DNA from 3 places in the Bacillus sp. z26 genome. Region 3 is predicted to be linked to each of the others. Evidence: riboswitches for the same ligand, from Rfam matches in the RefSeq annotation. Region 3 holds a riboswitch; each other region holds the start of a gene.
The links. Region 3 has a riboswitch for S-adenosylmethionine ahead of AC4G3K_RS10885 (O-acetylhomoserine aminocarboxypropyltransferase/cysteine synthase family protein). Riboswitches for the same ligand answer to the same signal wherever they lie in the genome.
Positions count from the first base shown of each region.

Region 1: linked by a shared signal. The riboswitch ahead of AC4G3K_RS00730 (bifunctional homocysteine S-methyltransferase/methylenetetrahydrofolate reductase) and the one ahead of AC4G3K_RS10885 (O-acetylhomoserine aminocarboxypropyltransferase/cysteine synthase family protein) in region 3 are both predicted to bind S-adenosylmethionine.
Region 2: linked by a shared signal. The riboswitch ahead of AC4G3K_RS02590 (methionine biosynthesis PLP-dependent protein) and the one ahead of AC4G3K_RS10885 (O-acetylhomoserine aminocarboxypropyltransferase/cysteine synthase family protein) in region 3 are both predicted to bind S-adenosylmethionine.

Region 1 is NZ_JBZFQM010000001.1:178,783-189,724, reverse strand. It holds gene AC4G3K_RS00790 (Hsp20/alpha crystallin family protein) at 1-51, opposite strand, end outside; gene AC4G3K_RS00785 (SDR family oxidoreductase) at 204-968, shown strand; gene AC4G3K_RS00780 (MATE family efflux transporter) at 1,111-2,472, opposite strand; gene AC4G3K_RS00775 (DUF2639 domain-containing protein) at 2,628-2,777, shown strand; gene AC4G3K_RS00770 (GNAT family N-acetyltransferase) at 2,837-3,394, opposite strand; gene AC4G3K_RS00765 (undecaprenyl-diphosphate phosphatase) at 3,673-4,455, opposite strand; gene AC4G3K_RS00760 (DUF4870 domain-containing protein) at 4,618-4,941, shown strand; gene AC4G3K_RS00755 (hypothetical protein) at 4,982-5,872, shown strand; gene dapF (diaminopimelate epimerase) at 5,947-6,930, shown strand; gene AC4G3K_RS00745 (phosphatase PAP2 family protein) at 6,978-7,655, shown strand; gene AC4G3K_RS00740 (hypothetical protein) at 7,934-8,074, shown strand; gene AC4G3K_RS00735 (class I SAM-dependent methyltransferase) at 8,187-8,783, opposite strand; SAM riboswitch class I at 8,908-9,009, shown strand; gene AC4G3K_RS00730 (bifunctional homocysteine S-methyltransferase/methylenetetrahydrofolate reductase) at 9,102-10,942, shown strand, end outside.
Region 2 is NZ_JBZFQM010000001.1:559,540-570,481, forward strand. It holds gene AC4G3K_RS02580 (ABC-2 family transporter permease) at 1-954, opposite strand, end outside; gene AC4G3K_RS02585 (ABC transporter ATP-binding protein) at 955-1,743, opposite strand; gene AC4G3K_RS02590 (methionine biosynthesis PLP-dependent protein) at 1,931-3,031, opposite strand; SAM riboswitch class I at 3,250-3,358, opposite strand; gene AC4G3K_RS02595 (M42 family metallopeptidase) at 3,490-4,539, shown strand; gene AC4G3K_RS02600 (patatin-like phospholipase family protein) at 4,579-5,421, opposite strand; gene AC4G3K_RS02605 (GntR family transcriptional regulator) at 5,625-5,996, shown strand; gene AC4G3K_RS02610 (ABC transporter ATP-binding protein) at 6,008-6,697, shown strand; gene AC4G3K_RS02615 (hypothetical protein) at 6,694-7,518, shown strand; gene AC4G3K_RS02620 (hypothetical protein) at 7,531-8,760, shown strand; gene AC4G3K_RS02625 (hypothetical protein) at 8,845-9,048, shown strand; gene lepB (signal peptidase I) at 9,121-9,669, opposite strand; gene AC4G3K_RS02635 (glycosyl hydrolase family 28-related protein) at 9,857-10,942, shown strand, end outside.
Region 3 is NZ_JBZFQM010000003.1:98,387-109,328, reverse strand. It holds gene arcD (arginine-ornithine antiporter) at 1-77, shown strand, start outside; gene arcC (carbamate kinase) at 122-1,084, shown strand; gene AC4G3K_RS10925 (YuzL family protein) at 1,202-1,330, opposite strand; gene AC4G3K_RS10920 (3-hydroxyacyl-CoA dehydrogenase/enoyl-CoA hydratase family protein) at 1,514-3,901, shown strand; gene AC4G3K_RS10915 (acetyl-CoA C-acetyltransferase) at 3,939-5,117, shown strand; gene AC4G3K_RS10910 (acyl-CoA dehydrogenase FadE) at 5,184-6,968, shown strand; gene AC4G3K_RS10905 (arsenate reductase family protein) at 7,513-7,866, shown strand; gene gcvH (glycine cleavage system protein GcvH) at 7,939-8,322, shown strand; gene AC4G3K_RS10895 (toprim domain-containing protein) at 8,467-8,862, shown strand; gene AC4G3K_RS10890 (thioredoxin family protein) at 8,837-9,118, shown strand; SAM riboswitch class I at 9,430-9,538, shown strand; gene AC4G3K_RS10885 (O-acetylhomoserine aminocarboxypropyltransferase/cysteine synthase family protein) at 9,630-10,942, shown strand, end outside.

The sequences.
Region 1 (10,942 bases), on a different contig from region 3:
CCAATCCGGCATTTGATTCTGGTTTTTAGAAAATAGATTCCACGGTAACAATTAATCACCTCAACTTTTACAGACATATTAGGTTAAGGTACTATATGCGATAAGGGTGATAATCGTTAATGCATTGTAGCTTTTAATTAACGAACTTGTAAGTATTCCATGTATAATACATATAAGAAATACTGCCTGTAGGGGGGAAGAAGTTGACTCGAAAGACAGCTTTAATTACTGGTTCAGCAAGAGGATTAGGCAAAGCTACAGCAAAGCAATTAGCTAAAGATGGGATAAATGTGATAACGACCTATCGAGAGAATCAAGTCAAAGCCATTCAAGATATGAAGGATTTGGCTCAAACCTACAAAGTGAAAGCATATGCTTTACCATATGATGTAACGGTTCGTGAAAACCATCGGGATCTCATCCATAAATGTTATGAGTTATGTGATGGAATTGATATCCTTATACATAATGCCGGTCCATATATGCAGGAACGAAAACCAATGCTGGAGTATACGGATGAAGAATGGGAATATCTCATTAACGGGAATCTATCGAGTATGTTTTACTTAGCCAGTGCGGCTATTCCATATATGCGTGCAAATAAATGGGGCAGAATTATCACAATGGGATTTGATCAATCAGATCATTCTCCAGGATGGAAATATCGTTCGGCTTTTGCTGCAGCCAAAACGGGATTGACCTCATTAACAAAGACCTTGGCATTGGAAGAAGCGGAGTATGGAATTACGGCTAATATGGTTTGTCCGGGAGATATTGTAGATCCCTTTAAGGAGAGCTTTCGTGTGGAGGATGGGGTGGTTTCTGATAAGGTTCCGGTTGGTAGACCGGGAACTGGTGGCGACATAGCACGTGTCATTTCCTTTCTTTGTGCCGAAGAATCCGACTTTATTACAGGGACGGTTATTCCCGTGACGGGTGGGCAGGACGTATTATCCAAAAGCAGATAAGAGACAGATTGAATGACATATTTCTGATGTGTTATTTTTTGTGTTCCTTTGCTGACTATGAATATCAATGCAATAGCTAGTAGAAAAAGTTCGCTTGGATTTTCCAAAGCGAACTTTTTTCTAGTTATATTAGATTAACAGTCTAATTCAAGGTTTGTACGAATTTTCTTTTTTGAACATATAATAACCGGATTGTTAAACCGGTTGCGCCCACTGCTAAGCCTGCAATTAATCCAATCCAGTAACCGAATGCGTCTAAATTCGTGTTATTTGCCAGGAAAATCCCAAGCGGCAATCCAATAATCCAATAAGATATAAGAGACATAAAGAACGTGATATTCACATCTTTATAGCCTCTCAAAGCACCCTGGATTGGTGCTTGCAGAGCGTCTGATAGCTGGAAAAAGATTGCATAAATCAAGAAATGTGCTATTAATGATGCTACCGCAGGGTCGTTCGTGTAAAGAAGGGCTATATAATCTCTGAAAATAAATAAGAATATCGCATTGATTCCCGCAAAACCAACCGCACATAAAACTCCGAGCAACGTATATTCTCTTGCTGCTTTATAGTTTTTCGCACCTGCCTCATGGCCGACAATGATGGTCAATGCCATCGCAAAGCTTAATGGTACCATATACAAGAAGGATGAGAAGTTCATGGCAGCCTGATGGGATGCTATGGTGATGGTATCATAGGAGCTCATAGCCAACGTAACCGCTGCAAATATGCTGGTTTCAAAAAAGATGGACATACCGATTGGAAAACCGATTTTCATTAAACCAAGCCATTCCATGAAAGCGGGGATTGGCCAAGATTTTAAAATACCAAAACCGGAAAAAGGCTGTATCCTCATAATCATCACTGCTGCAACCAGGGCTATGACCCAATAAGTAATAGAAGCAGCAATCCCAGCACCAATACCGCCAAATGCCGGGACACCTAATTTTCCATAAATAAACATATAGTTAAGAACGATATTGACAGGGATGGCTATAAGGGTAATTAACATCGAAACATGGGTCTTGCCAAGTGCGTCTATAAAAGACCGCAGGACATTATAAATCATAACTGGTAAGATTCCAAATGCCAGAGCGACTAAATACCCATGTGCAATTCTATATACATCCGGCTCAAGGTTCATACTTGTTAATAACGGTTTTAGTACCAAGGCACCTGCACCAATCAGAATAAAGGACATCACGGCAGCTACATAAATAGCCTGCGTAACGGAGTAGCGAATTTTATCGGTTTTTTCTTTAGCACCAATCAGATGGGCCACGATTGGTGTAACGCCTAATAAAATCCCGGCAAATCCATTATAGAATGGACTCCATATAGAGGTGCCTATCGCTACTCCTGCTAAATCTTCAGGACTGGCTTTCCCGGACATAAACGTGTCAAAAAAGCTGATAGCAAACAGACCCAGCTGTGTAATTAAAATCGGGAAGAAGACCGTGATAATTCTAGAAAAATTATTCTTTGTAAAAATAGATAAATCCATTTGAATGCCTCCGCACTTCGTATGTATGACAATGAGAAAAATTATACCACAAGTGATTCTAAATAAGACAGGTATTATAATGTTCCTATGCTATGTCATAATTAGTAAATTCACTCATATATTTGGTTAAGAAATTAGTGAAGTGGAGGGACAGAATGGCATACACAGGTTCGAAGAGCTGGTATGTTGCCAAGTTGAAAGAACTGGGAATACGAACGCATCCAATAGAAAGGAAGAAGCTGGAATTATATAAAACGTATATCCTTAGGAAATTATACGTTCAACAAGTGCAGTCAAAAAAATAAATTGAAGCAGGAAAAAAAGGTGTATGCCCAGTCTATAAAAAACGGGCATAACACCTTTTTTAAGCTTCTTTTAGATCAAATACAGAAACCTCTGTTGGTTGCCGCATTTGAGATAAAGTAAAGTGGTCCTTTGTTATCTCAAATAAATCAAACAAGTGCCCTCCAGCGTTAATTTCTTCATACAAAGCCTTTCGATTTTCATTTGCAAGCATTGTATAAGGCATCTTTTGGGCTGCTTTCAGAGATCGGATGTTTTCTTTTCTGATTCTGAGAAATACAGTTTCAATATCGAGCTCAAAAAACAGTTCTTCAAAGAAGTGCTGTTTGGCTAATTGATTATATCCCTTGCCATGATAAGGTTTCCCTAACCATGTACCTAAAAATCCAGCCTGATCGGATACATCGTAAAGTGTAATGGTGCCAATCGGATTTCCCCACTCATCGATAATGGTGCGTGAAATCAGTTCGCCTCGCTCTTCAGCTTCGATCATTTGTTTAGTAAGAAAGAGATATTCTTCATATTGATGCGTTTTATGGCGCACATAAGGGAAGACATCGGGGTGAATCATTAAATCAAACAATACAGGACAATCAGATAAATCACGTTTTTTCAACATACAGATCCCTCCGTATGAGGGCAGCCGCTAACTGCGATTTCCCCTCGAAATTTTTTAATGTAATATCAAAAAATTTCGGGGTGGGAATCGAACCCACTAGGACCATTTCTGGTGGCGCACCATTTGCCTTCCCTAATTTTTGCTTATACGATTAGTAAAAATAAGTATTTCTGAAAGTATCATACAAGATTTTTTAGTAAAATGATACAGTTTTTTTTCGTCATTTTTTGAATAATTTTTATTCGGAATTTTCCCTCAACATGTTACTGGTAAAATGATTAGAATATATTCATTTTCTGAAGTAATATTATGACAATACCCAAGGTAATAACATAGATGGCAAATGGTTTTAATGAGTGATTTTTAATGTATTTAATCATCCAGGCAACAGCAAGATACCCAAAAAAAGCAGAAAATATAGTGCCAAGTAATAACCCTGGAAACGATATGGCTTCAATAGGTCCTGTCAGTAAATCCTTTCCTTTAAATAATATTCCTCCAAATATGACGGGAATGGATAAGAGGAAGGAGAAGTAAGCCGCAGTTTCTCGATTCAGTCCGCTAAACAATCCAGCAGCTATGGTAAAACCGGAGCGGGAGATGGCAGGAAATATAGCGGCTGCTTGGAAACTTCCAATAAATAAAGCTTGTTTATATGTCATACTCTCTAAATTTTTATCTTGTTTGGGCATAATATCTGCATACCATAAAACCAATCCTGTTATAAGGAATTCCCAGCCCACCGTAATTCCAGATTTCGAAATGCTTTCAAAATAATCATTAAAGAGCACACCTGCCAAAACTGCAGGGATTGTTCCAAGCAGCAAAAGGAACATCAGTTTAGAAAATGGCTTTTTAATAAGTTTGACAATTTCATGCCAATAAAAGACGAGTAAAGCAAGAAGTGTACCTGTATGCAGCAATGTATCCAACAATAATCCAGCCTCGTCTAAGCCGAATAAATGCCTTCCCAAATATAAATGACCAGTACTGGAGATGGGGAGAAATTCAGTCAAACCCTGGATGATCCCAAGTACAATTGCTTTCCATTCTTCAAACAAATTTACCAGCCTCCCTCTTGCAGGTTCCAATTTCCAATTATGGACTTGTCTATGTATATGTATAGAGTGTATGAGGTAATGAAAGAATTCATGAAAGTTTTGAAACCTAAGATGAAATCACAACGTATAAAATGATATAGAGTCAACAGGAGGTTTAAACAAGTGCAAGATACTAATGATAAATTATGGGCAATGACAATTTACCTCAGCAGTTTTTTCTTTGTTCTGATTGGCCCACTGGTTATATGGTTAATTAAAAAGAACGATTCTGATTTTATTGATTATCACGGGAAGGAGTATTTTAACTTTTTAATCAGTTACACGATTTACACCTTTATAGCATTTATATTGATGTTTATCGGAATTGGTTTTATCCTTGCATGGCTGATTGGTATTTATGTACTGGTATTTACCATTGTTGCGGCAGTAAAGGCTTATTATGGTCATTATTATCAGATCCCGTTAACTATTCGAATCATCAAATAAAATTCTTAAGAAGACTTCGGCTTTTTTGCCGAGGTCTTTTTTGTATCCAGTTACTATTTTGGACATGCCGGTCATAGAATGTACAGATGGAGTAAAGGCTTATAAAATTGGCGGTGAATATTCTTTGACTACTAAGCATTATTACCAAAAAATCTATCGTATATATACAGCAGAATTAGTCGCATACTTTGTAGTCGGTCTCCTCTGTTTTTTGCTTACCTGGCTGATTGGATTTGATGTGATTCTTGCCGCAATCATAACGCTACCATTCCATATGCTGTTTTTTTTCTCTCTCAATCGAATTGTCGGCTTGAAATACAGGATGAAGAAACTTCCGGAAGAAAAAGAGGTAGGAGAAGGAGACTCACCACTTAAAAACGGCCAATATTTTCTTGGTTTTTTACCTGCGCCGACTCTCCATATGCCCATTTTCTCAACGGAAGGGAATATGGTTGGCGTTTTGAAAGATAAACGAGAAAATATATGGATGTGGATTGTACCATCCTTTCTACTCATTTATTTACCAAGAAGATATGTTTTATCAGACAGTCATGGTACTGTTTTATGTGAATATCGAAGCCGTTTTGGATTAAATGGTACCATTGATATTCTGACGGGTGAACAAGAAAAAATAGGGACATATAAGCAATCAAAACAGTTGGGAAAAAGTAGTACAAGCCATATAACCAATTCTTACGGCATTCGGCAATATGGTGGGGAAATCCGACATGGTTCAGAATTTATTGTCAAACAAACCTATAATCAGCGAAGTATTGTTCACTATTCAAGTGGATGGATGCCCTCCTATTATAGTCAGCATTTCCTTGATCCCAATACGCCTTTCCTCATATTTACGGAAGGCGCCACAGAAGATGAAAAAAGAATAGGATATTGTTTTTGTATTGATTACCTTCAGCAGCAAAATCATTAACCACTCATCCAGTCCTGTTTTGTTTTATAATAGTGAAATAGGTAGATTCATGTTTGTTTGAAGGGAGCAGGAGAATGGATATTAATATAATTAAAGTACATGGTTCCAATAACGATTTTTATTTAATTGATGAAATGGATACCAAGCTACCATTATCAGATCAAGAACGAAGCCAATTAGCCATAAGTATGTGTGAGCGCACCGGTACCGAGGGGGCAGACGGGATTCTCTTTGTGATGAACAGTGAGAAGGCAGATGCCAGAATGAGAGTCTTTAATACGGATGGTTCGGAAGCCTCCATGTGTGGGAATGGGCTCCGTTGTGTTGGGCGGTATGTTCAGGAAAAACTGAAGAAAAATAATCTGATGATTGAAACGATGAAAGCAAATCTGCAGGTAACGAAAGAACCTGACATGTATAAGGATATCCCTACATACCGAGTCGAAATATCTCCAGTTATCAAAGCAACCAGTGCATTGCCTATGAACACGGAGATGGATGAAATCATCAACAAAAGCCTGCCTTTTATTGATGAGGACCTTACATTCACAACCCTATCTGTACCAAATCCACATCTGATCAGTCTGGTTGATAAAGAGTTGATCCACTCGGATAGGCAAGAAAAAATAGCCACTATGCTGAATGGTAAGAATGATTGGTTTACCGATGGTGTGAATGTCAGCTTCGTTTCCCGCCTGGAGGAGGGGGCTATTTTTGTCCGCACGTTTGAGAGAGGCGTAGGCTTTACAAATGCCTGCGGAACAGCAATGTCAGCTTCCAGTCTCGTAACGAAATGGGTTGACGAACTCGATGATGAAGCCGTACTGCATGTCTATAATCCAGGTGGAATGGTACTATGCCAGGTTCATGATTTGCAGGATAAAACCTGGATTGATTTAATTGGGAATGCAACGTATGAATACGAAACGGTTATTCAGTTAAATTTAGAAACACTACATGTTAGCTTTGGGGAAAGGAAAGTCTATAAAGAAGAGGCCGAGGCTTATTCATCATTCCAACAACATGTCAAAACCTATCTAGACTCTAAAATAGGATGAACTTAAGACGTTTTAAACAATATGTTCGCAATAGGGGAGGGCGTAAATTGAAGAAGCCTGAAAACACCTTTTTAAATGTTCATATTATTTCCTTTTTCGTGCTGATTGCTCTCTTTATTGTGTGTACGCTCTTGTTCGTAGATATTGCTGATGACCTAGACGAACATGAGCTATATCGGTTTGATATGACGATCATTCAGGCAATCCAGGGCAGTATTAATGAAATGAGTACAAAAGTGCTTACTTTTATAACGAATTTAGGATCAGTAAAAGGCAATATCCTACTGGTTATCGTTTTTTCTTCGTTGTTACTGTTTAAAAAACGTTTTCTCAGTGTGCTTTTTTTAATCATCACGACATGGTCAGGTGGTTATGTAAACCAATATTTAAAATGGATTTTCCAGCGGGAGAGACCAACTTTAAATCCATTGGTTCAAGAAAATGGCTTTAGCTTTCCGAGCGGCCACTCAATGTCCTCCTTCATCCTCTATGGTGCACTGATGATCATTACAACCAGAATCACCAAGAATTGGCCGATTCGATGGGCTGTTTATGCGATTTGTATATTTATGATTTTAACGATTGGCTACAGCCGTATTTACCTGGGGGTGCATTATCCTAGCGATGTGATTGCAGGGTATATTGTGGGATGTGCATGGCTGGCAATCATTGCGATTGTGTTTAAGTTTGGGGAATATAGGAGAACAAAAGGGTTGAAATCATAACTAGGCTGTCTGTAAGCTATGCCGGCTTATAGACGCCTGTTTTTTATGTAAACCTCTGTGAATAACTAACTAACTGAGCATTTTCTTTTTATGGTTTTGCTACTTCCTATAAATACTGGAGATTAAAGTAGCAATCTATGATGAAATGCAAATACTTTAAAAAGAGAGCCAGGGTAATTAAGTCATAAACAACAGATATGGAATGGTTTTCATACAACTACTTGGTTCGGGTGGTATGCACCTTCTTTTCCTTATATAGAGAAGGGAGGTGATAGACTATGAATTTTCTTAAAGCTCTGGCAAAAGATGAAGCAATGATCTTTTTCACGCCCCTTGCTGCCGGCAGCGCTACGCAATTTCGCCAATCTATAAAGCTCAAGAGGCAAACGAAAAACCACCCCGCGCCGACCAAAGCATAAGGGTGGTTCATCTAAGAATTAAACGATTTGCTTACCACTTGCTAGTAGTAGCACCAGGGAGTTACCAGCTCTCTGGTTTTTTAATATATGTGTATAATACCCTAAAAAAGGGCTATTTGGTGGCTGTTACATTGATGGATAAGCACGGTTTCATTGGTTTCGTTTGAACTTTAACTGATTTAAATCCTGTCTTAGTAAGAACCTCTTTAATTTCTTCGGCATATTCATGAGCCTGTTCTTCGGTTGCTTCTTCCTGCCTTGGCTGTACCGTTATGGTCACTTGCCCATTCTCTTTTAGTAAGGAATGTATTTTCTGAATACAATCTTCCTGGTTGTCCCATAGTGGATAACTGTTTACACTGAAAATATTATCGTACACCATTGGATTAGGTATCTCGAGAACAGTTCCATTAAATAAACGCAGCTGATTCTGATCAAGTTGTTCCTGATTGCGCTTGCTCGCATTTTTCACCATTTCTTCAGATGGATCGACGCCATCAATCTGGATGGTTGGGTACTTATCAAAAAGCATATGCATTCCTTCGCCAGGGCCAAACCCTACTTCAAGCAGCGTATCATTCGGTGTAATAGACAATTGATTAAATGTCCAATCATACAATTCTTCATTTTCATAGGCCATGATTTTACCTGCGAGTTTTCCAAGTACACCTGTTGGATTTTTAAATTGATTTGTAAATATCTCTTTCATTTAACATCACTCCTACACGATACATACCCGAAATAATAAATCATTAACTCCTCTGTATTAATTATCAAAATAGATTGAAAAAACTGATAATTTATAGTAAATTTAGTAAATATATAATTTTATATCCTTATCTAGAGAGATGGAGGGACTGGCCCGTTGAAATCTCAGCAACCTGGATGGTAATTCAAGGTGCTAAATCCAGCAAGCGCAGCTTGAAAGATGAGAGACCGGAAGGGAGGGCTTTCATGGCGAAAGCTCTTTTCTTATCGTCTATTTTTCTCATCAACTTTTCAATTTAACAAATTAGGGGGAAAGACAGTGAATCTATTAGAGACGTTAAATGAAAAAATTCTGGTTGCTGATGGGGCTAGTGGTACACTTTTATATTCATTTGGGATCGATAGCTGTTTTGAAGAACTAAATCTGACTGATCCCAATCAAATTGAAAAGATGCACAGGAGTTATATTGCAGCAGGTGCTGATATTATTCAATCCAATACATTCGGTGCAAACTACCATAAATTAAAGCGGTATGGTCTTGAAAGGGAAGTATCCAGGATCAATCGGACCGGAATAAAGCTGGCAAAAAGAGCTGCCGATCCGCATACCTTTGTTGTTGGGACAATCGGAGGTTTACGAAGCTTCAGAAAATCAGAATTAACATTAAATGAAATTAAGGCATATTTTGAAGAGCAGCTGCTCGCCTTATTGAAGGAAGAACCAGATGGGATTTTACTAGAAACCTATTATGATTTAGAGGAATTGTTAATGGTGTTAGAAGTAGCAAGAAGAACCAGTGGTCTTCCTCTGATTGCGAATATATCCCTGCATGAAACGGGTCTATTGCAAAATGGGATGCATGTCAGTGAAGCATTTTCACTATTGAAAAAAGAGGGAGCCGATGTCGTCGGGATTAATTGTAGGATGGGTCCTTACCATATGATTCGGTCTTATGAAGAAGTACCGCTTATAGAAGATACTTATTATGCGGCATACCCGAATGCAAGCTTACCTGATTTATCTGATGGAAGATATGTCTACTCTACAGAGGCGGACTATTTCATCAACAGTTCCAGGCAACTGGTGAAGCAGGGGGTACGGCTGATAGGTGGATGCTGCGGTACGACGCCTGCACATATTCAGGCCATACGTAAAGGAGTCGAAGACCTTTTTCCTGTTAAGGAAAAAGATTTTGTTGCACAGCCGAAGCATCAGTCTATTTCACATGAGATCATTCAGTACAAACGAAATGGGCCAGATACGATTTCAGGTAAGGTAAAAAAACGAACGACGGTCATCGTGGAACTTGACCCGCCAAAGACGCTGGGCCTGGAGGAATTTTTGATAGGAAGTCGTTACTTATTGGACTCTGGTGCGGATGCTATCACACTTGCGGATAATTCATTGGCATCTCCGAGAATATCAAATCTTGCGGTAGCCTCTATTTTACAATCAAAGTTAAATACCATGCCTCTTGTCCATTTAACTTGCCGGGATCATAATCTGATTGGCTTGCAATCTCATTTAATGGGTATGCATTCTCTCGGATTGTCAGAGGTGTTAGTCGTGACCGGTGATCCTTCAAAAATTGGTGACTTTCCGGGAGCTACTTCCGTATATGATCTTTCTTCCATCGATCTGATTTCATTAATTAAGCAATTGAATGTGGGACGGTCTTATTCAGGGAAATCATTAGGAAGCCGGGCGAATTTTGAGGTGGCTGCTGCCTTTAACCCGCATGTAAAGTACATAGATAAAGCTGTTCAGAGAATGGAGAAGAAGATTCTGGCAGGTGCGGATTATTTTCTGACTCAGCCAGTGTTCAGTATTGAAAAATTAGAAGAAATATACGCAGCAACAAGGCATATTACGAAACCGATTTTTATTGGCATCATGCCTTTAACGAGTCACAGGAATGCAGAGTTTTTACACAATGAAGTACCGGGTATTTCCTTACCTGAGGATATCAGAACGGCGATGGAAAGAGCCGGAGCGGATAAGGAAGCCTGTGCTCGCGAAAGCTTTGCCATTTCAAAAGAATTAGTAGACGCGGCAAGTGAGTTATTTAATGGAATCTACATCATTACACCTTTTATGAAATATGAATTAAGCGGGCGATTGGTGCGATACATCAAAGAACAAAAATCAGTAGTAAACAG
Region 2 (10,942 bases), on a different contig from region 3:
TAAAAACAGCGGGATGTTTCTTCGTTTCCTTTTCAATATAGAACCTGTATGATTATTCATTTTTTGCAAGTACTTCTCAAAGTTATGAACATTTTTTATATAAATAATCAAAGAAATAATTGGTACTATGATAGCCAGACTGCTTAAAGCCATGTACTCTAACGTAAAATCCCCTTTTAAGATTGCTTCAAAAGGGGCAGCATACCAGATTGGTGCAATAAAATAGCTCCACCAGGTTGGGCTAAATTCTACTTGGCTATCAATGATGTCAAATAATCTACCAGTCAGTTGGTACCCCACAATCATTAAAATAGATAAGGCAATTTGGACATAGCTAATAAAATCCTTTAATTTCTCACCATCGAAATACTTTAAAATCACCAGATAAATTAAGGCAGTAAGCAAGACGATCCATATATCAACCAGGATGATGATCAGCACAAATAACAGACTAAAGCCTAATCCTTTAGTAACAATAGAAGCAATGAGCGCGGGAGCTATAAATAGGAGCGTTAATGCCCCTAGATAAATGACAATATGAATCAGCTTTGCCGTCGAGACCGTTCGTTCATCTACCGGTCTTGATAATAAAATAGATTGGTCACGAATATCCAGCATCACATGAGAAAAATCAGAAATTAAAGATGTCATTATAAAAAACATAAAAACAGCAAACAGCAAACTCATTTGGAACAAATAATTTTCACCCATAATAATAAAAGGGATCAATATCAAGCCCATAAGTGCATATACCCATAGGGATTTCAAAAATTCATTTGAATCTTTATCCGTATCATTCTTTCTCGCCCCATTATTCATTAGAGCGGGAACTCTTCTGGAATCCATCGTAAGCTTAACCTGAAGAATTCTTCTCATAGCCGGGTAGTCAATTCCCATCCATTGAAATAGCTTTTGTCCTCTATCCAATACACGCAAACTCATAAATTCTCTCATCTATTTATCCCCTTGGACAACAGAGACAATATCTTCGGCAATCGTTCGATGTTCCGTAAAACCGGTTAATTGATTAAAAATTTCTTCTAGTGTTCCTTCCTTACCCGTATTCTGTAATTCTTCAAAACTTCCATCTGCGATAATCCTGCCTTCATGCAGTAAAATAATCCGATTACTGATTTTCTCAACAACATCCATAATGTGTGAAGAATAAAAAATCGTTTTTCCCTCACTTGCCAGCATTCCCAGTAATTCTTTGACGATCATAACGCTATTCGCGTCGAGGCCGCTTAAAGGCTCATCTAAAAATAATATATCCGGGTTATGAAGAAGACTTGATATTAACAGAACCTTTTGCTTCATTCCTTTTGAATAACTATTTATTCGTGAATCATACATTGCTTCGATGTTTAATAGCTTCATTAGTTTAAAAGCCTTTTGGTCAACTTGATCATAAGGTAAGCCATAAAGCTCCCCAATAAAGGTTAAGTATTCACGTGCAGTCAATACATCATATAGATCTGCTAATTCAGGCACATAACCAATTCTGTTTTTATAGTCAATCCTATCATCGGAAAGCTCTGTTCCAAATATCTTAACTGAACCTGTATAATCTGTTAGAAGACCAAGCAATATCTTTACAGTGGTTGTTTTCCCAGCACCATTAGGACCTATATAGCCAATAACTTGCCCTTTGTCTACATCAAGATTAATGCCACGAAGCACTTCTTTCGAGCCATAACTCACCTGAAGATTGTTAATAGAAATAACCGGATCAGCCATCTTCATTCTCCCTAATTGAGACTAATTTTTTACAGTATATCAAAATCGTTGAATGTTTTACATATATTTCTATTTTACCGTATATGATTTTATTAAATTTCTAATACCTTCGCATATTTAGTTCGTTCATAAAAATTCCAGTAATACTCGCTCCTCCCCAAGATGTATCACTAATTTCAAACGAGTTCTACCTTTAAACCAGTAACGAATCAAATGCCTGTGTAAGATCTTCAATCAAATCATCAGCATGTTCAATCCCGACAGAATAACGCAGCAAGCAATTACAAACCCCAATCTGTATGCGCACCTCCTCTGGGATATCTGCGTGTGTTTGTGTAGCGGGATACGTCATTAAGCTCTCTACTCCACCCAAACTTTCCGCAAAAGAAATGATATGAAGACTTTGTAAGAAAGGATTGATCCATTCAGCTGATTTCAGCCGGAATGATATCATCCCTCCTTTACCAGGATAAAGGACATCCGTCACTTCTTCTCTTTCTCTTAAAAACCGACTGATTTTCTGGGCGTTTTCCTCATGTTGTTTCATCCGCAAGCTCAATGTTTTCATTCCCCTCATGACAAGCCAGGAATCAAAAGGTGAAAGCACAGCTCCTGTTGCATTTTGATATTCCTCAAGTCTTGCTCCAATATCAGCATTTTTTGCCACAATTAATCCAGCCAACACATCATTATGTCCAGCCAAGTATTTAGTGGCACTATGGACAATAATGTCTGCTCCCTGTTCAATCGGCCGTTGCAGAATAGGTGTATAAAAGGTATTATCTACAATCAGCAACAAATCATTTTCACGCGTGAATTTGGAGATCTCCTTTATATCCAATTCCTGCATAAGCGGATTAGTCGGAGTTTCGATAAAGAATGCCTTGGTTCTTTCGCTAATGGATTCCTTAAAATCCGAATCGTTATGACATGGTTTAAATTTGATGCCATATGTCTTCCATATTTGTTCGAATAACCGGTATGTCCCTCCATAAAGGTCAGCGGTGACGGCAATCTCATCTCCAGGAGCAAATAAACAAAGCAATGAGTGAATGGCAGCCATACCTGAACTATAAGCAAAGCCCTGTTTTCCTCCCTCAAGCTCTGCGATGCCCTCCTCGAGTAATTTTCTGGTTGGGTTACCCGTCCTTATGTAATCAAACCCGGTGGATTCTCCTATTCCATCATGGCGATAGGCTGTTGAAAAATAGACTGGCGGATTAACAGTACCTGTTTGTGTTTCACTTCGATTGCCTATTTGAGCTAAGAGTGTTTCGATTTTAACTTTTGTCATGTGTATGACTCCTCTCTCTTCATTTATCCCTACACATTGCTCTTCACCATCACGGTCCACCATACTTGCACTACATCCATGTGCTACTATTTTCCGCATATATGATACGGCTGTATTTCTTTTACTTTTGTCAAATAACATTCATTTCCCCAGTTATTAACAGTTATAAAAAAACAAAAAAGTCTCCAGAAGAAGACTTTTCATCAGAAATGGGCCCCTTCTTATCATTCAAGACAGCTAGTATGTCTTGCAGGATTTAGCACCTTTCCATCATTGGCGGTTGCTGAGATTTCACTGGGCCAGTCCCTCCATCTCTCTCGATAAGTTTTGTCAGAATATTCACTTAAAATAAATTTACATCCTCATGGAAAGAAAAGCAAGTTGTTTTTACCTTCATTGTTCAACTTTTTAACAAAGGTATATAATAAATCTATACATAAAAGGAGTGATTCGTAGCGATGAAAGCCAATGGTCAGGAAATTTTTCAATATATAAAAGAACTGGTATCCATCCCAAGTCCGAGCGGCTATACAACAGAAGTGATTGAACATGTGGCACGATTTTTACAATCTGAAGGTATTACAGCAGTAAAAACAAATAAAGGAGCATTATTGGCAACAATCAAGGGGCAAGATGATTCTAAACATCGTTTTCTTACCGCCCATGTTGATACGTTAGGTGCCATGGTTAAAGAAATCAAACCAGGCGGGCGTTTAAAATTATCGATGGTAGGTGGATTTCGCTGGAATTCTGTTGAGGGTGAATACTGTAAAATTCATACAGCTGATGGAAGGATCTATACAGGAACCATTCTTCTAAATCAAACCTCCGTTCATGTTTATCAGAAAATGGGCGATGTCAAACGCGAGGATGCGACAATGGAAGTACGAATTGATGCTGTCACAAAAAGCAAGGCAGATACAGAAAAGCTTGGCATTTCAGTCGGCGATTTTGTTTCCTTCGAACCGCGTGTTGAATTGACAGACAACGGATTTATTAAATCCCGTCATTTGGACGATAAAGCAAGTGTCGGTATTCTGATGTATATTATTAAACAGATAAATAAAGAAGGTATCACTCTTCCTTATACGACCCATTTCTTAATCTCTAACAATGAAGAAATCGGCTATGGCGGCAATTCCAATATACCGTCCGAAACAGTTGAATATTTGGCTGTTGATATGGGAGCAATCGGGGACGGACAGGCAACGGATGAATACAGTGTATCCATTTGCGCCAAAGACTCAAGCGGACCTTATCATTATGGTCTGCGCCAGCATCTCGTCGAGTTATCAAAGCAGCATCAGGTGGATTATCGCGTGGATATTTACCCTTTTTATGGTTCTGATGCCTCTGCTGCCATTCGTGCCGGCTATGATATTATTCATGGATTGATTGGCCCCGGCATCGATGCTTCCCATGCTTTTGAACGCACCCATATTACTTCCATCGAACATACTGCGAATTTAATTTGGCATTATTTACAATCAGAATTAAGACAGCAATAAAAGAATCAACAACCCATCACGAAAAATAGTGGTGGGTTGTTATAATAGCTTTTTTATTTTTCCATAAGCAGCCTTGGCTTCTGCATATCCTTGATTGTACAGCTTTTTCAGCTTTTTAGGATTACGCTCAATTCGACTGACATCTGATTTCTCTATTGGACGAATAATGACGACATGTCCCTTTTCTTCCTGTTCCTCCAGATAACGTATCGTATCATTGTATAGGATATGCCGATTGCGAAGGGCCTTTAATAGTCCTTGATAATTCTTATATAATCTTTTTCCAAACCAATCAAACGATGAGCCTTTCATATATCCCTTGTTTCCGGTAAGCACGACAATATTTTTCGTATTCCCGTCTGCTTGAGATTTTTGAATCGGTATCGGATCGGCAACTCCCCCGTCAAGCAGCATTCTGCCATCATAAGAGATTACCGGTGCAAAAAATGGAATGGAACTGGATGCGCGCAGAATCGTTGTAATATCTTTTGTTAAGTGCTCTTTGCTGTAGTATACGGGTTCGCCTGTAACGCAATCTGTAACACCAACGACAAACTGTTCCTTGGCTTCACAAAAAGCCTTCAAATCAAATGGAACCAGTTCATTTGGAATTTTATCAAAAATAAAATCCATTCCAAATAATTCGCGTTTCTTCAGAAAACGTTTATAGGAAAGGTATTCCGGATGTGAGACATAGTCGATATTTGCCGTATAATTACGGTCTATTTGCCGGGCAATATAAGAAGAACCATTGCATGCACCGGCTGAAACACCGATTGTATATGGTAAATAAATATCCTGTTCCATCAAATACCTCAAAACTCCGGCTGTATATAATCCTCTCATTCCGCCGCCCTCTAAAACCAGGCCTGTATTCTGCATGACAAGTAACCTCCTTCCCCAGAGAATCCTTCTTATTTTGCCTTTACCTTTATAAATAATTACAAATTTCAAAACCTTTTAAGGAATTTTTTTACTTTTCATTGACGGTTCTGATGTATTACATGTATAGTACACATATCAGGTGTATGAACCACATAGTACACACACCAAATATTGGTTAACCAGCCATAGGAGATGAAACGATGAACATCATCTTTAATAACCGGGATCCCGTTTATTTACAAGTTGTCCGTTACTTCAAAGAACAAATAGCGACCGGCCGGCTTGCAAGCGGAGAGGAAATTCCTTCTAGACGTGAGCTTGCGGGTCTTCTGAAAATAAACCCCAATACTGCTCAAAAAGCGTATAAGGAAATGGAGGAACAGGGATTGATTTCCACTGAAAGAAATTTCCCAAGCCGGATTACAACAGATAAGGACATATTGAGTAGCGTCCGCCAAGAGCTGATTCATGAAGCAGTTGACACCTTTGTCCAGGCAATTAAACCGATTCAACTACCCGTAGATGAACTATTGAGTATTGTCAAAAAAAAATACAAATCGGAACAAGACTGAGGAGGGGCACCATGTTAGAGGTAAAAAATTTAACAAAAAAATTCGGCAGAAAAAAAGTATTAGATGACGTTAGTTTTACAGCAAACAAAGGGGAGATTACTTGTTTGATTGGTATAAACGGTGTTGGTAAAACCACGGTTATGAAATCGATCATGGGTCTTACCCCCATTAATGGAGGAGAAATTCTAATAAATGGAGCCAAACGAACGAAGGAATCATACGAGAAGATTACATTCATTCCTGATTCATTAACGATGCTTTCACATTTCACCATTGTAGAGGCAATGGATTTTATGAACGATTTTTATGAAAGCTGGAACCAGGAACGCGCTGACGAATTACTGATCTTTTTTAAACTGGATGAAAATGCACGGATTTCAACTTTATCAAAAGGAAATACCGCAAAGGTTAATCTGTTGTTGGGATTAGCGCAGGACGTAGATTATGTCCTAATGGATGAACCCTTTTCCGGGATTGATATTTTCAGCCGTGAACAAATCGCGGATGTTTTTACAAGCCACCTGATTGAAGATCGCGGTGTTATTATTACGACACATGAAATCAACGATATTGAGCACCTCATTGATAAAGTAGTTTTGTTAAATAACGGTGTCGTTTATAAAGAATTTAACGCTGAAGAGGTTCGGACGAATGAAGGTAAGTCTGTCGTAGATGTGATGAGAGAGGTGTATATACGATGAGTCGCTTTTTTAAGCTTGTGAATATGGAATTAAATCGGTTCTCCAAAATATTATATGGGATGATTATGGGTGTCTTTATTATACAGGTTGCTGGTTTAATCATTCAGGCTAAAGGCTACATGGACAGGGCAAATGATTCCTTAATGACTGGAATCCCTAAAGAAACCTTTATCGAAGAAAATGGACTATTTGGAATGGCTGACTATGTAGGTTCTATGCTATTTAATGCCCCAATTGCTTTATGTGCCGGCGCCATTTTCTTATATATTTTTCTGATTTGGTACCGTGACTGGGCCGGTAAAGGTTCATTTATCTATCGTTTATTGATGATTCCTACTTCCAGAATGACCATCTATTTTTCAAAATTAACAGCTTTAATGCTACTCGTTCTCTTATTAGTATCCGTTCAGTTAATTTTCCTTCCAATCGAGTCAAAAATTCTGGAATGGTTTATATCCGCTGATTATTTGAATGAAATTTCAATTGTTAGTTTAGTAAATAAATCTTTCTTAAGAATTCTTCTTCCGCAGACTTTAACACAATTTATCTTGTACTACGGTGCAGGTTTTATCACTTTAACCATCCTCTTTTCTGCTATACTGCTTGAACGCAGCTTTAAATGGAAAGGCATTCTTCTAGCCATTGTGTACGGCGTTGTCGTTGTGGGTGCATTTATATTACCTATTAGTCTAATGTTAGGTAAAACGAATTATTTCTATAATTCAGAAGTTGTTATGATTGAAAGTGCAGTTGGCATTATTATTGGAGTGTTCTCCATCTTACTCAGCCGTTATTTATTAAATAAGAAAATCACTGTATAAGGAGAGGAAACAATGAAAAAATATCGTAATTCAATCGTGATTCTGCTTGTTGCCGTGCTATCTCTTTCTGTTTTTTATGTAAATCAGGCTTTTTCCTCTTCTGACCTTCCTGATCTTTACATTAAACAAACTAATGGAGACGCCAAACTATTGGATACAATAACCCTAGAAGCCAGTTATGAAGATCTTACATTTACAGAAGATGTTGAGGTTACTAAAGAAGGTTCTCATTATCGGTCTGATTTATCCTTTTTTGAGCAATTAGATTATTGGGAAAAGAGAAAAGATACATCTGAGATGAGAGATTTAACTGATCGATATTCTTCTTTTATGAGGGGGAAAACTACTAATACTCAGCTCTATAATGATACGAAACAAATGATTTATGTCGACTCCAACTATGAATTTTCCTCCGATCAAGGAATGTATAATTTCAGATTCAAAATTGATCAGCTAAACGAGAAAACAGAGGATACAAGTACTTTCGAAGTGAAAATACCAAATCAAGGAAGTTCAAACTATATTGAAATCCTTGATATCCAAATCATCATGAATGAATTACGTGTAATGACTCTTAGTGACAGTATGGATGAAGACGGAAGAATCCAGCTTCATGAATATACGATTGACCTCAAAAAGCAGAAGTTAGTCGACGACAATTCGATCTTAATTACAGAAAAACAAACACCTCAAAAAATCTTTTATATAACTGGATTAACAGACATTAATCCAACTCAATCTAATCCTTATTTTTTATACCAATTAGAAAAAACGATTCTTGATGAGGATGGGGAGAACATTCAAATGGTCAATCGTGAATTATATGCTTACAACTACAAAACTGGAAGATCAGAACAAGTAAAACTTCCGGAAGATTTGGCGAAACAACTTTTACAAGATGACGCCCATTATCTAGCTTATGACTTTCGTTCTTTATATACTTCCACTATTAAAGAAGAGAATGAGAACAAAGCAGTTAACATGCTTAAGTATGATTTGGAGAATCAAAAAATCACGAATAAATATACTTTTCCATTGGAACCAAACACTTATGAACACAATATGGAATTATATCAAAACAAGATGATTATTACTTATAGAGGCGAACTAAAGCAGCCATCTATAAAAATATATAATTTCGAAGACGATAAATCCATATTCGATGGCAAGATTGAGATGAAAAACAAAGATTCAAAAGTGAACTACAAGGATATCCATATTTATCAAGTAAACGGTCTATGAATCAACTAAATTTTATCATTCATTTGTTTTGAGTATCTTAAAAAGGGAATACAACAACCAAACGATAATTTGGAGGTATTTTCCATGTATTATGTTTATTTTGAAACGGAGCCAAGACTTCTGCATGAAGGTACTAAATACAACGTGGAGGTTCCGACCAGAGAGCTGCAGGACGAGATTGCCAGTGACCTCGAAAAATACGGCGAGGTCTTCAATGTGAAAAAACTGGATGCTCCGGTGGATCAATTCCCAGTGCTGACAAAAGAAACCTATAAACGGAATATTTAAGCTAGAAAAGATGAATCGGCCTTGAGCGATTCATCTTTTTCAGCTTTTATGGGGATTCTCTCCCCTACTTTATCAATCTGTTTTCCGCGCATATTTAAGCGGTATGATTACATATTCACATGTACCGACGATATCATCCTTATCTATGTAGCCAAGCCCATTGCGACTGTCTCTGCTATCCCAGCGATTATCCCCCATCACAAAATAATGATCCTCCGGGACATTCACTGCATCAAAGTCACCTGTCCTATTAATCTTCAGTAGATCGACTTCCTCTTGTTCCTCCGGCAGATACGGTTCTTCTTTTTTCTTCCCATTGATATAGAGCGTATCATTCTCTAGTTCAACCTGTTCACCAGGTAACCCGATAATCCGCTTCACATAATATTTATCCTTCTTATCATCTTGAATCACCACGATATCCTGATGGTCAACTGAACCGTTATATGCCGCGAACTTATTGACTAATACTTTTTCGTTGTTATAAAGCGTTGGTTCCATGGAGGCTCCTTCTACAATAAAAAAAGAGACGAAAAATGTTTTGACAACATAAGCCAACGCAATGGCAAATGTGATAGAGATGATCCAACTTCCTATTTCAGTCTTAAATATCTTTCGCAATTGGAGTCTCCTTCTTTCAGCAAATTTCCCGGTTGTTGCAGTACATATAAACATTATAATTTATACCCATATAATATGGTAAGATACCTACAAATGACATTACATTTTGATTACGATTAATATACTTGGGCAAAGGGAATACACTAATATCTATTCTTCATACTTATCGTGAGGTGTAAAACTCATTATGCTGTACTTATCCAAAAATCATGATCCCAATAAAAATGCCATTCTCTTATCCAAATGGATTCCGTTAAATCATACCGCAGCAAGTCTGGCAAAAGAGACCCATAAATTACTAGAAGAAACATTAACTACGTTTATCCCCCTTTCTGAAGGCCGCATAAAGCCTGAAAGAAATGTAAAATATGCTCTGCCTCGCCTCTTACTGACAACGAGAAAACAACCCCATCTTAAAAATCCTCCTGGCTGTACCATTATGGATGGCCATCCTTTTCCTGAGTGGAAAAAGAAATTGGATAAAGAATATCAGCATCTAAATCAAAGAATTAAGGAGCAAGTTAACATTACTGATTATGGTGCTGTTGGGGACGGGATAACAGACAATACGAAAGCATTTGAAAACGCTCTTGGCAGCGGGAACAGAATGGTTTATATCCCGGAAGGTGTTTTTATCACAAAGGGCCTTAAACTCCCCTCCTATACATGTCTGGTCGGTGAGGGCAAAGATAAAACGATTCTTAAATTAGCCAATGAATCTCCTAAAAAAGCTATTCTTATTACGAACGCAAACCCGATTCGCGGCAATCATCATATTCTCGTGCAGGGAATGACACTTGACTGGAATGTGGAAAGATTTCCAGAGGATACTCATACAAGTGCTGGCAACAACAATTCCAGCTGTTTAACGTATGCTCATGTTACCTATGGCTGGGTGAAGGATGTTACAGCTCGAAATGCCGGCTTGCATTGTTTTGATGTTTCAGCTGCCTACTATACGTATTTTGGAGACGGTACTCGCTCACGATGGTCGAGTAAATATATATGGCTGGATCATCTTAATGGATATGGTTTTGGAGATGATGGGATAACTACACATCACAGCAGCCATATCTTAATTACGAACAGTCATATGTGCGATCCAAGCGGGAGAGCCCATAAAAAGGGATTTTCCAATTCCAATGGGTTTGAAGTAGATGACGGTTCTGATGACGTTTGGCTGATTAATAATTCTTCAACCAGATGCTTTGGAGGAGTTGAAATCAAAGCACATGAAACAGCATCAGCTGCTTCCAATGTCCATATTATCGGG
Region 3 (10,942 bases):
TGGCTATTGCGGCAGCCTTTGTTGTATTTGCCTGCATGGCGATTGTTGGTTTGATTAACGGAAACATTTCCATTTAACAAGTATCTAACTACAGACTGATTTTTGGAGGTATGGACTACGTATGGAAAGAAAAAAAGTAGTTATAGCTTTAGGCGGTAATGCCATTCAATCCGGAGATGCCAGTGCAAAAGCTCAACAGCTGGCACTAGAAAAAACGGCTGAACAACTTGCAACGCTAGTGGAAAATGGAGTGGATATCATCATTTCACATGGTAATGGACCACAGGTAGGCAATATCCTTCTTCAGCAAAAAGCAGCTGATTCAGAAAAAAATCCAGCTATGCCTCTTGATACATGTGGGGCTATGTCACAGGGTATGATTGGATATTGGTTGGAAAACGCTATGGACAAGGCTCTTTCTAAAAGAGGAATCCATAAGGATGTAGTAGGTATTGTAACAAGGGTTGTTGTTGATGAAAACGATGGAGCCTTCAAAAATCCTACTAAACCAATTGGTCCTTTTTATACAGAAGAAGAAGCGATGAAATTGATTCAAGAGACTGGTGCTTCCTTTAAGGAAGATGCAGGCAGAGGCTGGAGAAGAGTGGTGCCTTCACCAAAACCAGTAAGCATTTTGGAGCATAAGAGTATTAACAGTCTTGTAGAAAGCGGAAAGATCGTTATTTCTACAGGCGGCGGTGGTATTCCAGTCCTAAAATCCAACGATGAACTGATTGGTGTAGAAGCCGTTATCGATAAAGATTTCGCTTCTGAGAAGCTGGCAGAATTAGTAGATGCAGATGCTTTAATTATTTTGACTGCAGTAGATAACATCTACATTAACTATAATCAGCCGAATCAACAAAAACTGGAATCCATTACAACCAAGGAGATAAAAGCATTGGCGGAGGAAGGTCATTTTGCACCGGGCAGTATGCTTCCTAAAGTTGAGGCTGCCATTCAATTTGCAGAATCAAGACCAGGCCGTTCCACAATTATAACATCACTTGATAAAGCTTTAGATGCATTGAAAGGCAATGCCGGAACAATCATTTCTATGCAGGAAGAAAAAGTAATGGCCTAACATATATGCATGAAATGTATACCCCAAATCTACGATGATTTGGGGTATATTTTGTTCTTTTTTAGTTGGGTGGAGCACAATAACTACATCTCGTACATATAAATGAATAATGATATATTATTTTTTAAATTGGTTATTTTGACTGTTTACTTTAGAATGAAGCTTTTCGTGATGTGGACCGGCATTTCCCTTTACGCTTGCAGCACTGACTCCTGATTTGCTTGGGTTCTTTTTAAGCTTTGCCATTAAAATCACCTCCTCTATTAGTTTGACCAAATTAAAAATTAATAACAAACTGCCATATTTTTGGATATTTTAATTGCGGAATTTTCTAAAATCTCTTATAGTTAGATATGTAGGATTTTTATTCCAAAATTTTTTGCGATAAAAATGAATGAACATTCATTCAAAATAAAGGGGGATTTAATATTGAACCTTCAAATTAAAAAAGTAGCTGTACTTGGATCAGGGGTTATGGGTTCAGGCATCGCAGCACATTTAGCCAACATTGGAATTCCGGTTAAGTTATTGGATATCGTTCCAAGAGAACTTACCGCAGATGAGGAGAAAAAAGGACTAACACTTGAAGACAATCAAGTACGTAATCGATTGGCCCAAATGTCCATTCAAAAACTACTTAAACAAAAACCTGCACCGTTAACCTCCAAGAAGAATTTATCTCTAATTGAGCCAGGAAACTTTGAAGATGACTTATCGAAAATTAGTGACTGCGATTGGATTATCGAGGTCGTTGTTGAAAGACTAGATATTAAACAAAGTGTATTTGCACAAATAGACGAATATAGAAAGCCAGGCAGTATTGTAAGTTCAAATACCTCTGGGATTTCCATTGAAGCAATGACGGAAGGGCGTTCTGAAGATTTCCGTAAGCACTTCCTTGGCACCCATTTCTTTAATCCACCTAGATACTTGAAGCTGTTAGAAATCATTCCGACTAAAACAACGTCGCCTGAAATAGTAAGTGCAATGAAACAATTTGGGGAGAATGTTTTAGGCAAAGGGGTAGTAATAGCAAAAGATACTCCCAATTTTATTGGAAACCGAATTGGTACCTACGGCTTATTGGTAACTGTTCGTGAAATGATGGAGCGAGGCTACAGCGTCGGAGAAGTTGATTCTGTAACAGGTCCTTTAATTGGCCGTCCAAAGAGTGCTACGTTCCGTACATTGGATGTAGTAGGGCTGGATACCTTTGCCCATGTAGCTAAAAATGTGTATGACAATGTAGATAATGAAGAAGAGAAATCCGTATTTGAAGTACCTGAGTTTATGAAAAAAATGCTTGAAAATGGTTGGTTAGGAAGTAAATCGGGCCAGGGATTTTTCTTGAAAAAAGGAAAGGAAATACTGGAACTTGATCCTTCCACTATGGAATACGTAGAGCGTAAAAAGTTAAAAGCACCTTCATTGGAAATGGTAAAACAGGAGAAAGGCGCTGCAAGAAAATTGAAAGCGCTTATTTATTCAAAAGATCGTGTCGGTGAACTGCTATGGAATGTGATAAGTCCTACTTTAATCTATTCGGCAGAATTACTTGGCGATATTGCGGATGATATTGTAGCCATCGACCAGGCGATGAAGTGGGGATTTGGCTGGCAGCTTGGGCCATTTGAAACATGGGATGCGATTGGTTTAGAGAAATCTGTTGCCAAGATGCAGGAGGAAGGACACCATGTTCCTGAGTGGATAACGCAAATGATAGAAGACGGAAACACAAGCTTCTATAAAGAAGGAGAAAATGGAACACTTTATTATGCAAACGGTGAATATCAACAACTTGAAGTGAACGAAAAAAATATTAATTTGAAGTTGATTAAGAAACAAAAAGGGGTCATTAAGAAAAATAGCGGTGCCAGCCTGATCGATATAGGCGATGGAGTAGCATTACTGGAATTCCATTCACCTAATAATGCGATTGGTTTTGATATTATCCACATGATCAATTATGCGATTGAAGAAGTGGAGAAAAATTACAAAGGACTAGTGATAGGCAACCAAGGTAAAAACTTCTGCGTTGGAGCCAATCTGGCTATGATTCTAATGGAAGTACAAGATGACAATATTTTTGATGTGGAAATGATTACACGTCAATTCCAGCAAGCGATGATGAATATTAAATATAGCAGGAAACCGGTTGTTGCCGCGCCGTTTAATATGACGCTTGGCGGAGGGGCTGAAATTTGCCTGCCTGCAGCAAAGATTCAGGCATCATCTGAGACCTATATAGGATTGGTGGAAACAGGAGTGGGCTTACTGCCGGGCGGAGGCGGAAATAAAGAGCTATATATTAAACAGCTTAATAGCTTACCAAACGGGGTTGATTTCGACCTTACTAAGATTGCTATTAATGTATTTGAAACAATTGCCACTGCCAAAGTATCAACTTCTGGTGATGAAGCCAGAGAAAACAACTTCCTCAACAACATGGATGGAATCAGTTTCAATCCTGATCATCAGCTATATGATGCAAAACAAGCCGTCATTGCGTTGCATGATACCGGATATAAGCCTCCGGTACGCAAAAAAATTCCGGTATCAGGTGAACCAGGTTATGCGGCTTTATTACTGGGAGCGCAATCAATGCTGTATTCCGGCTATATTTCAGAGCATGATTTGAAGATCGCTCAAAAAATTGCCTATGTTTTAGCTGGCGGTAAAGTGCCTTATGGAACTGAAGTGGATGAACAATACTTGCTTGATTTAGAAAGAGAAGCGTTTATCAGCCTTGTCCAAGAGGGGAAAACCCAACAGCGCATGCAACATATGCTTGTTAAAGGAAAACCATTACGTAACTAATAGACCGGAATTTTGATTGATTAAGAGGAGGATGGGCATGAGAGAAGCAGTGATTGTTGCCGGAGCCAGAACCCCGGTTGGCAGAGCCAAAAAAGGAACCCTTGCAAACGTTCGACCAGATGATTTAGGTGCACTGGTAGTAAAGGAAACGCTGAAGCGAGCAGAAAATTATGATGGGCCAATTGATGATATGATTTTTGGCTGTGCAATGCCTGAAGCTGAGCAGGGACTCAATGTGACGCGCAATATCGGTGCCTTGGCAGGTTTACCATACAATGTGCCGGCTATTACGATAAATCGCTACTGTTCATCAGGTCTGCAGTCCATTGCCTACGGTGCAGAACGGATTATGCTGGGGCATTCCGAAACGGTCATTTCCGGCGGTGTCGAATCAATGAGCATGGTTCCAATGATGGGGCATGTAGTCCGTCCAAATTACAAGCTGGCCGAAGCAGCTCCTGAATACTATATGGGAATGGGACATACAGCTGAAGAGGTTGCTAAAAAATACGGTATTACCCGCGCGGAACAGGATGCCTTTGCCGTACACAGCCATCAGAAGGCTGCACAGGCCATCCGTGATGGAAAGTTTAAAGATGAGATTGTTCCTGTAGATGTGACTCTTCGCCATGTTGGTTCGGATCATAAATTAAAAGAGCGCTCTGTTCAATTTACAACAGATGAAGGAGTTCGTGAAGGTACAACAACTGAAGTGCTTGCAAAACTGAGACCTGCATTTTCACTCACAGGAACAGTAACAGCGGGCAATGCTTCACAAACAAGCGATGGAGCAGCTGCTGTATTACTTATGGACCGGGAGAAAGCAGAGGCGGAAGGCTTCAAACCCCTCTTGAAATTCCGATCATTCGCCGTTGCAGGCGTACCACCGGAAATTATGGGAATCGGTCCGGTTGAAGCAATTCCTAAAGCGCTTAAGCTGGCTGGATTAAGCTTATCTGATATTGGATTATTTGAATTGAATGAAGCATTCGCATCCCAATCCATTCAAGTCATACGCCACTTGGGTATCGATGAGGAGAAGGTAAATGTGAATGGCGGTGCGATTGCATTGGGACATCCACTTGGGTGTACAGGAGCTAAATTAACATTGAGCCTCCTTCACGAGATGAAACGCCGAAATGAACAGTTTGGAATCGTAACGATGTGTATTGGCGGAGGTATGGGCGCCGCTGGAGTTTTTGAATTATTGGCATAAAAAGGAAAAGTGATGAGATGATTGGGTATAAAAACTTGGGTCATCTCCAAATTAGGAGGAAGTAAAGTGGCTAATCAAACAGAAGAAGTATTAAAAGGCGGAGCATTTTTAATTGAAGATATTGAAGCTGAAAATATGTTTACTCCTGAGGATTACACAGATGAACACAAAATGATTGCAAAAACGACTGAAGATTATTTGGTAAATGAAGTATTACCCCAGGTAGAATATTTAGAAAATCATGAGTTTGATCGTTCAGTGAAATTATTGAAACAAGCCGGAGAACTTGGCTTATTGGGTGCGGATGTTCCTGAAGAATACGGTGGTTTAGGTTTGGATAAAGTAAGCTCTGCGCTTATTTCAGAAAGATTATCACGTGCAGGAGGATTTTCCATTTCTCATGGAGCGCATGTCGGGATCGGTTCACTGCCAATCGTTTTATTTGGTAATGAAGAGCAAAAACAAAAGTACCTTCCATTATTGGCTACAGGTGAAAAATTAGCTGCCTATGCTTTAACAGAGCCAAGTTCAGGTTCTGATGCACTTGGTGCAAAAACAACTGCAAAATTGAATGAAGCGGGAACTCACTATATTTTAAATGGTGAAAAACAATGGATTACAAATGCAGGCTTTGCTGATGTATTTGTTGTATACGCGAAAATTGATGGAGATAAATTCTCTGCCTTTATTGTAGAAAGAGAATATCCAGGTGTTTCTACTGGACCAGAAGAAAAGAAAATGGGAATTAAAAGTTCTTCAACCAGAACCTTAATCCTTGAAGATGCAGAAGTACCTGTTGAAAACCTTTTGGGTGAAGCGGGAAGAGGGCATGTGATTGCCTTTAATATTCTTAACATTGGCCGTTATAAATTGGGAGTTGGCGCAGTTGGAGCATCCAAGCGTGGATTTGAATTGGCAGCTACGTATGCCAATCAGCGCCAGCAATTTAAAACACCAATCTCTTCATTTAATTTAACAAAAGAAAAGCTGGCTACAATGGCTTCCAAAATATATGCAGCTGAAAGCTCTGTCTACAGGACAGTTGGTTTATTTGAAGAAAGAATGAGCCGACTTAGTGATGAAGAAATAAAAGATGGGAAAGAAGTCGCAAAGTCCATTGCAGAATATGCAATTGAATGTTCCTTAAATAAATTCTTTGCTTCTGAAGTTTTGGATTATGTTGTCGATGAAGCCGTTCAACTTCATGGCGGCTATGGCTTCATGGCAGAGTATGAAATTGAAAGAATGTATCGTGATTCCCGAATCAACCGTATTTTTGAAGGGACAAACGAAATTAACCGTCTGCTTGTCCCGGGAACATTCCTGAAAAAAGCGTTGAAAGGTGAATTGCCACTCTTGCAAAAAGCGCAGGAACTATCTGAAGGTTTAATGATGCTTATGCCTGAAGAGCCAGGTACGGAGCCTCTTGATCAAGAAAAACATCTCGTTAAAAATGCAAAAAATATCGGTATTATGATTGCAGGATTAGCAGCGCAAAAATTTGGTGCTGAATTGGAAAAAGAACAAGAAATTCTTGTAAATATTGCAGATATCGCTTCCTTTGTCTATGCAATGGAATCGGTTGTTCTTCGTACAGAGAAAGCAATTAAAAGAGATGGCTTAGAAAAGAACAAACAAAAACTTCTATATACTCAAATCTTCTGCCAGGAAGCATTTGGAGAAATCGAAAAGCATGCTAAAGAAACATTGGTAGCAACAGAAACAGGTGATACATTGCGTATGATGACATCTGCTTTACGTAAATTTACACGCTTCACACCATTTAATGTCATTGCAACAAAACGTGAAGCGGCAGTAAAATTGGTTGAGGTTGAACGTTACACTGTTTAACCTATAAGTTAATTAAATAGAAAAGCCAGGGAGAAAACCAGGCTTAAGATTATAAAGAAGGGATTCAGAAGGGCTCTATAGAGTCCATATTCTGAATCCCTCCTTTATTTTTGGACTTTCATAATTTTAATTAGCCATGTTTTCAAGTTCATGTCAGTAAGAGAAAGCATCGCTTTTTTAAGTCCTCTTAAAGTCGTCTATGTAAAACGAGTGAGTAAAATCGCTGGTCGCTCGTCCTTTACTGAGTAGTCATGAATAATTATCTTGGGGTCTAATGGTTACTTATATTAGGTTTTGCCGTATCTGAGGATTCTCATATATAACAAAGTGTCCTATTTCTGTAGAATGGGAGAGACTCCTGCGAGAAGACCAAGCGTACCCTAGACCCTGCAGCGCAGAGTGCGAGGAGGGTTGATGCTTGCCCGGGGATAGCGAGCCCATTCTGCAGAAAATAGTGTTAACCGAAATGAACACTTATTTAAGCATATGTAAATCAGTTTAAGCAGGCTAAAAAAATATGGTATGCTTCAATTGAGGTGAAAAGATGATTACATTTTATTGGTATCCCAAATGTGGGACATGCAGAAAAGCAAAGAAATGGTTTGATGAAAAGGAAGTCTCCTACCAAGAAATCGATATAGCACAAAATCCACCATCCAAAGAAGAGTTGGAAACAATTTATAAAAAAAGCGGATTATCTCTTCAAAAGTTTTTTAATACAAGTGGAATGAAATACAGAGAGCTTGGATTAAAGGATAAAGTAAAGGCAATGTCAGAAGAGGAAATGCTAACCTTGCTTGCATCTGACGGGATGTTAATTAAGCGTCCAATCGCCTATAATGGAGAGAGAGTAACAGTCGGTTTTAAGGAAGAAAATTTCCAAAATTCATGGGCATGAAATTATTGTAAAATGAGCAGTTTGATGTCATGATGAGGAAGAACCATATATATATTTGGGGGGATTAGGATCATGAGCATTCCAGCGGAATTACGTTATACAGCGGAGCATGAATGGGTAAAACAAGAGGACGGCAGGATTCGAATTGGAATAACAGATTTTGCTCAAAAAGAATTGGGAGATATCGTTTTTGTCGAGCTTCCTGAAGTAGGGGATGAGTTAACGCGCAACGAGCCTTTCGGCAGTGTGGAATCAGTTAAAACGGTATCTGAATTATATGCTCCAATCAGTGGTACAGTTGTTGAAGTAAATGAAGAATTAATGGATAATCCTGAATACGTAAATGAATCTCCATATGAAAAAGCATGGATGTTAGTGATTGAACCATCCGAAAGAAGCGAATACGATGAGCTAATGGATGCTGGCCAATACGAAACAGCAACTAGCGAAGATTAAAGGGAGAGAAGCTTGCTTCTTTCCTTTTTAAGTTTACTATTAATCAATTGATACTTTTCAGGAGGTTAGGGTAAGATACTTGTAACGAAAATGGAGAGTATCTTTGTGTTTTTAACATAGTCTCCGGACAAAAGGTGATTAATCATGCTGGATACTCAAAATGAAAAGGTAATAATTGTAGAAGGGTCTACCGACCGCAAAAAGATACAGCCTATTCTTAATGAATCTGTAGAAATTATATGTACGAATGGAACAATCAGTTTATCAAAATTAGATGAATTGGTTGAAATGCTTGAACATAAGGACGTATACATTCTGGCAGATGCTGATGAATCCGGAGAAAAATTAAGAAAACAGTTGCGTCAAGAAATGCCAAATGCTTCTCATTTATATATTGATCGAACATATCGGGAAGTGGCAAATGCGCCAAGATATCATTTGGCAACGATTCTTTTGGGAGCCAATATTGATGTAAAGGCTGAATTCTTAAAACAAATGAAGGATGTTATTAAAAATGAACGATCTAACCACGAACAATAAAGCAATCTATACGTATACCCCTCTTTGCGGTACCTGTCAATTAGCAGGCAGAATGCTTGATATTGCAAAAGAAGTTCTCCCAAGTGCACCATTGGAAAAAATTAATCTCAACTTTGCAAAAGAACTTGCAGAAGAATATCAAATTGAAAGTGTACCATGCCTCATATTAATTAAAGACAACCAGGTAATAGAGAAAATATATGCCTTTCATTCCGTTCCGTATCTCGTAGATCGATTGAAACTAATGATAGATTAGTAGGGATTATTTCTCAGGAAATATGTCGATGACTATTTGCTAGTGAATGTCTATATAATTGACATTCACTTTTGCATACTTTTTATATGTCAGATTGCGTGAAGATATTTGTAAGATGCTCTTATTATAGCCCGGGTTCTCGGTTGTTTGGCATAGTTTCCATGTAGCCAGATAAAATGATTTATTAATGATTGAAGAATAGTAGAAGCTAAAATCATGAATGATTTATCTTTTTGTTTAAATATTCAGAATAATCTGTTGACTGTTGTTTTTTCCTATGCTATAGTTTTAACAACTTAATACTAGCTTGATTCTTATCAAGAGAGGTGGAGGGACTGGCCCGTTGAAGCCCGGCAACCGGTATTTTTATAATACACGGTGCCAATTCCTGCGGATACAAACAAATCCGGGAGATAAGGAGAGATGGAAAATGCCTGCCTCTTCTTATATTTAGGAAGAGTTTTTTTCATTTACTTAATTCTCTACTTAAAACGAAATGGAGAGATGTGGAATGGCTAATGAGCAAAAGAAGTATCGGTTTGAAACAGTAGGTATACACGGAGGCTTACAGCAAGATCCATTAACAGGAGCGAGAAGTGTACCGATTTATCAGTCGAATGCGTATGTATTTAAAGATACAGATCACGCTGCGAACTTATTTGGATTAGCTGAACCCGGATATATCTATACAAGGATCCATAACCCCACATCAAGTGTATTTGAGGAACGCATAGCTGAACTCGAAGGTGGAATTGGAGCACTGGCAGTTTCAAGTGGTGCTGCAGCTATCACACTCTCTATCTTAAATATTGCGGGTGCGGGTGATGAAATCATATCAGCCTCTACTCTATATGGCGGAACCTATAATTTATTCGCCAATACTCTTCCTAAGTATGGGATTCATGTGAAATTTGTAGATCCAGACGATCCGGAAAATTTCAGAGAAGCCATTACTTCAAAGACGAAAGCGATTTTTGGAGAGACCATCGGAAATCCAAGTCTGCAAGTGCTGGATATTGAGAGGGTAGCGGAAATTGCTCATGAAGCTGGAATTCCTTTAATCATTGATAATACTTTTGCGACTCCTTATTTAAGCCGACCTATTGAATTTGGAGCAGATATTGTCGTCCATTCTGCTACGAAATGGCTGCTTGGAAATGGAACCACACTGGGAGGGGTCATAATAGATGGAGGTAAGTTTGACTGGAATTCACCTAAATTCCCTGGTTTTACTGAACCGGACCCAAGTTATCATGACTTGATTTATAGTGAGGCAATTGGAGCAGGGGCGTTTATCGTGAAGGCAAGAGTACAGTTATTGAGAGATTTGGGTCCGTCCCTTAGTCCATTTAACGCCTTTCAATTTATTCTGGGACTGGAAACCCTGCATGTAAGAATGAAGGAGCATGTCGCAAATACGAGAATAATAGTCGATTATTTAAAACAACATCCAGCAGTATCATGGGTCTTATATCCTGGAGATCCAGATCACGGTGACTATGAAAAAACGAAGAAATATTTACCGAAAGGGGCGGGGGCAGTTGTTGTTTTTGGTATAAAGGGAGGACGTGAGGCAGGTAAAAAGCTGATTGATTCCATTGAGTTATGGTCCCATGTGGCAAATGTGGGTGATGCAAAAAGCTTAATTATTCATCCGGCAAGCACGACTCATCAGCAACTGAATGAGGAGGGATTAAAAGCCTCCGGTGTGCAGGAGGATTTAATCAGACTTTCCGTCGGCATTGAAAATACAGAAGATTTAATTGAAGAATTGGAACTGGCGATAGAAAAGGCAACAGGCATATCTTCGATTAAAGAAGTTTT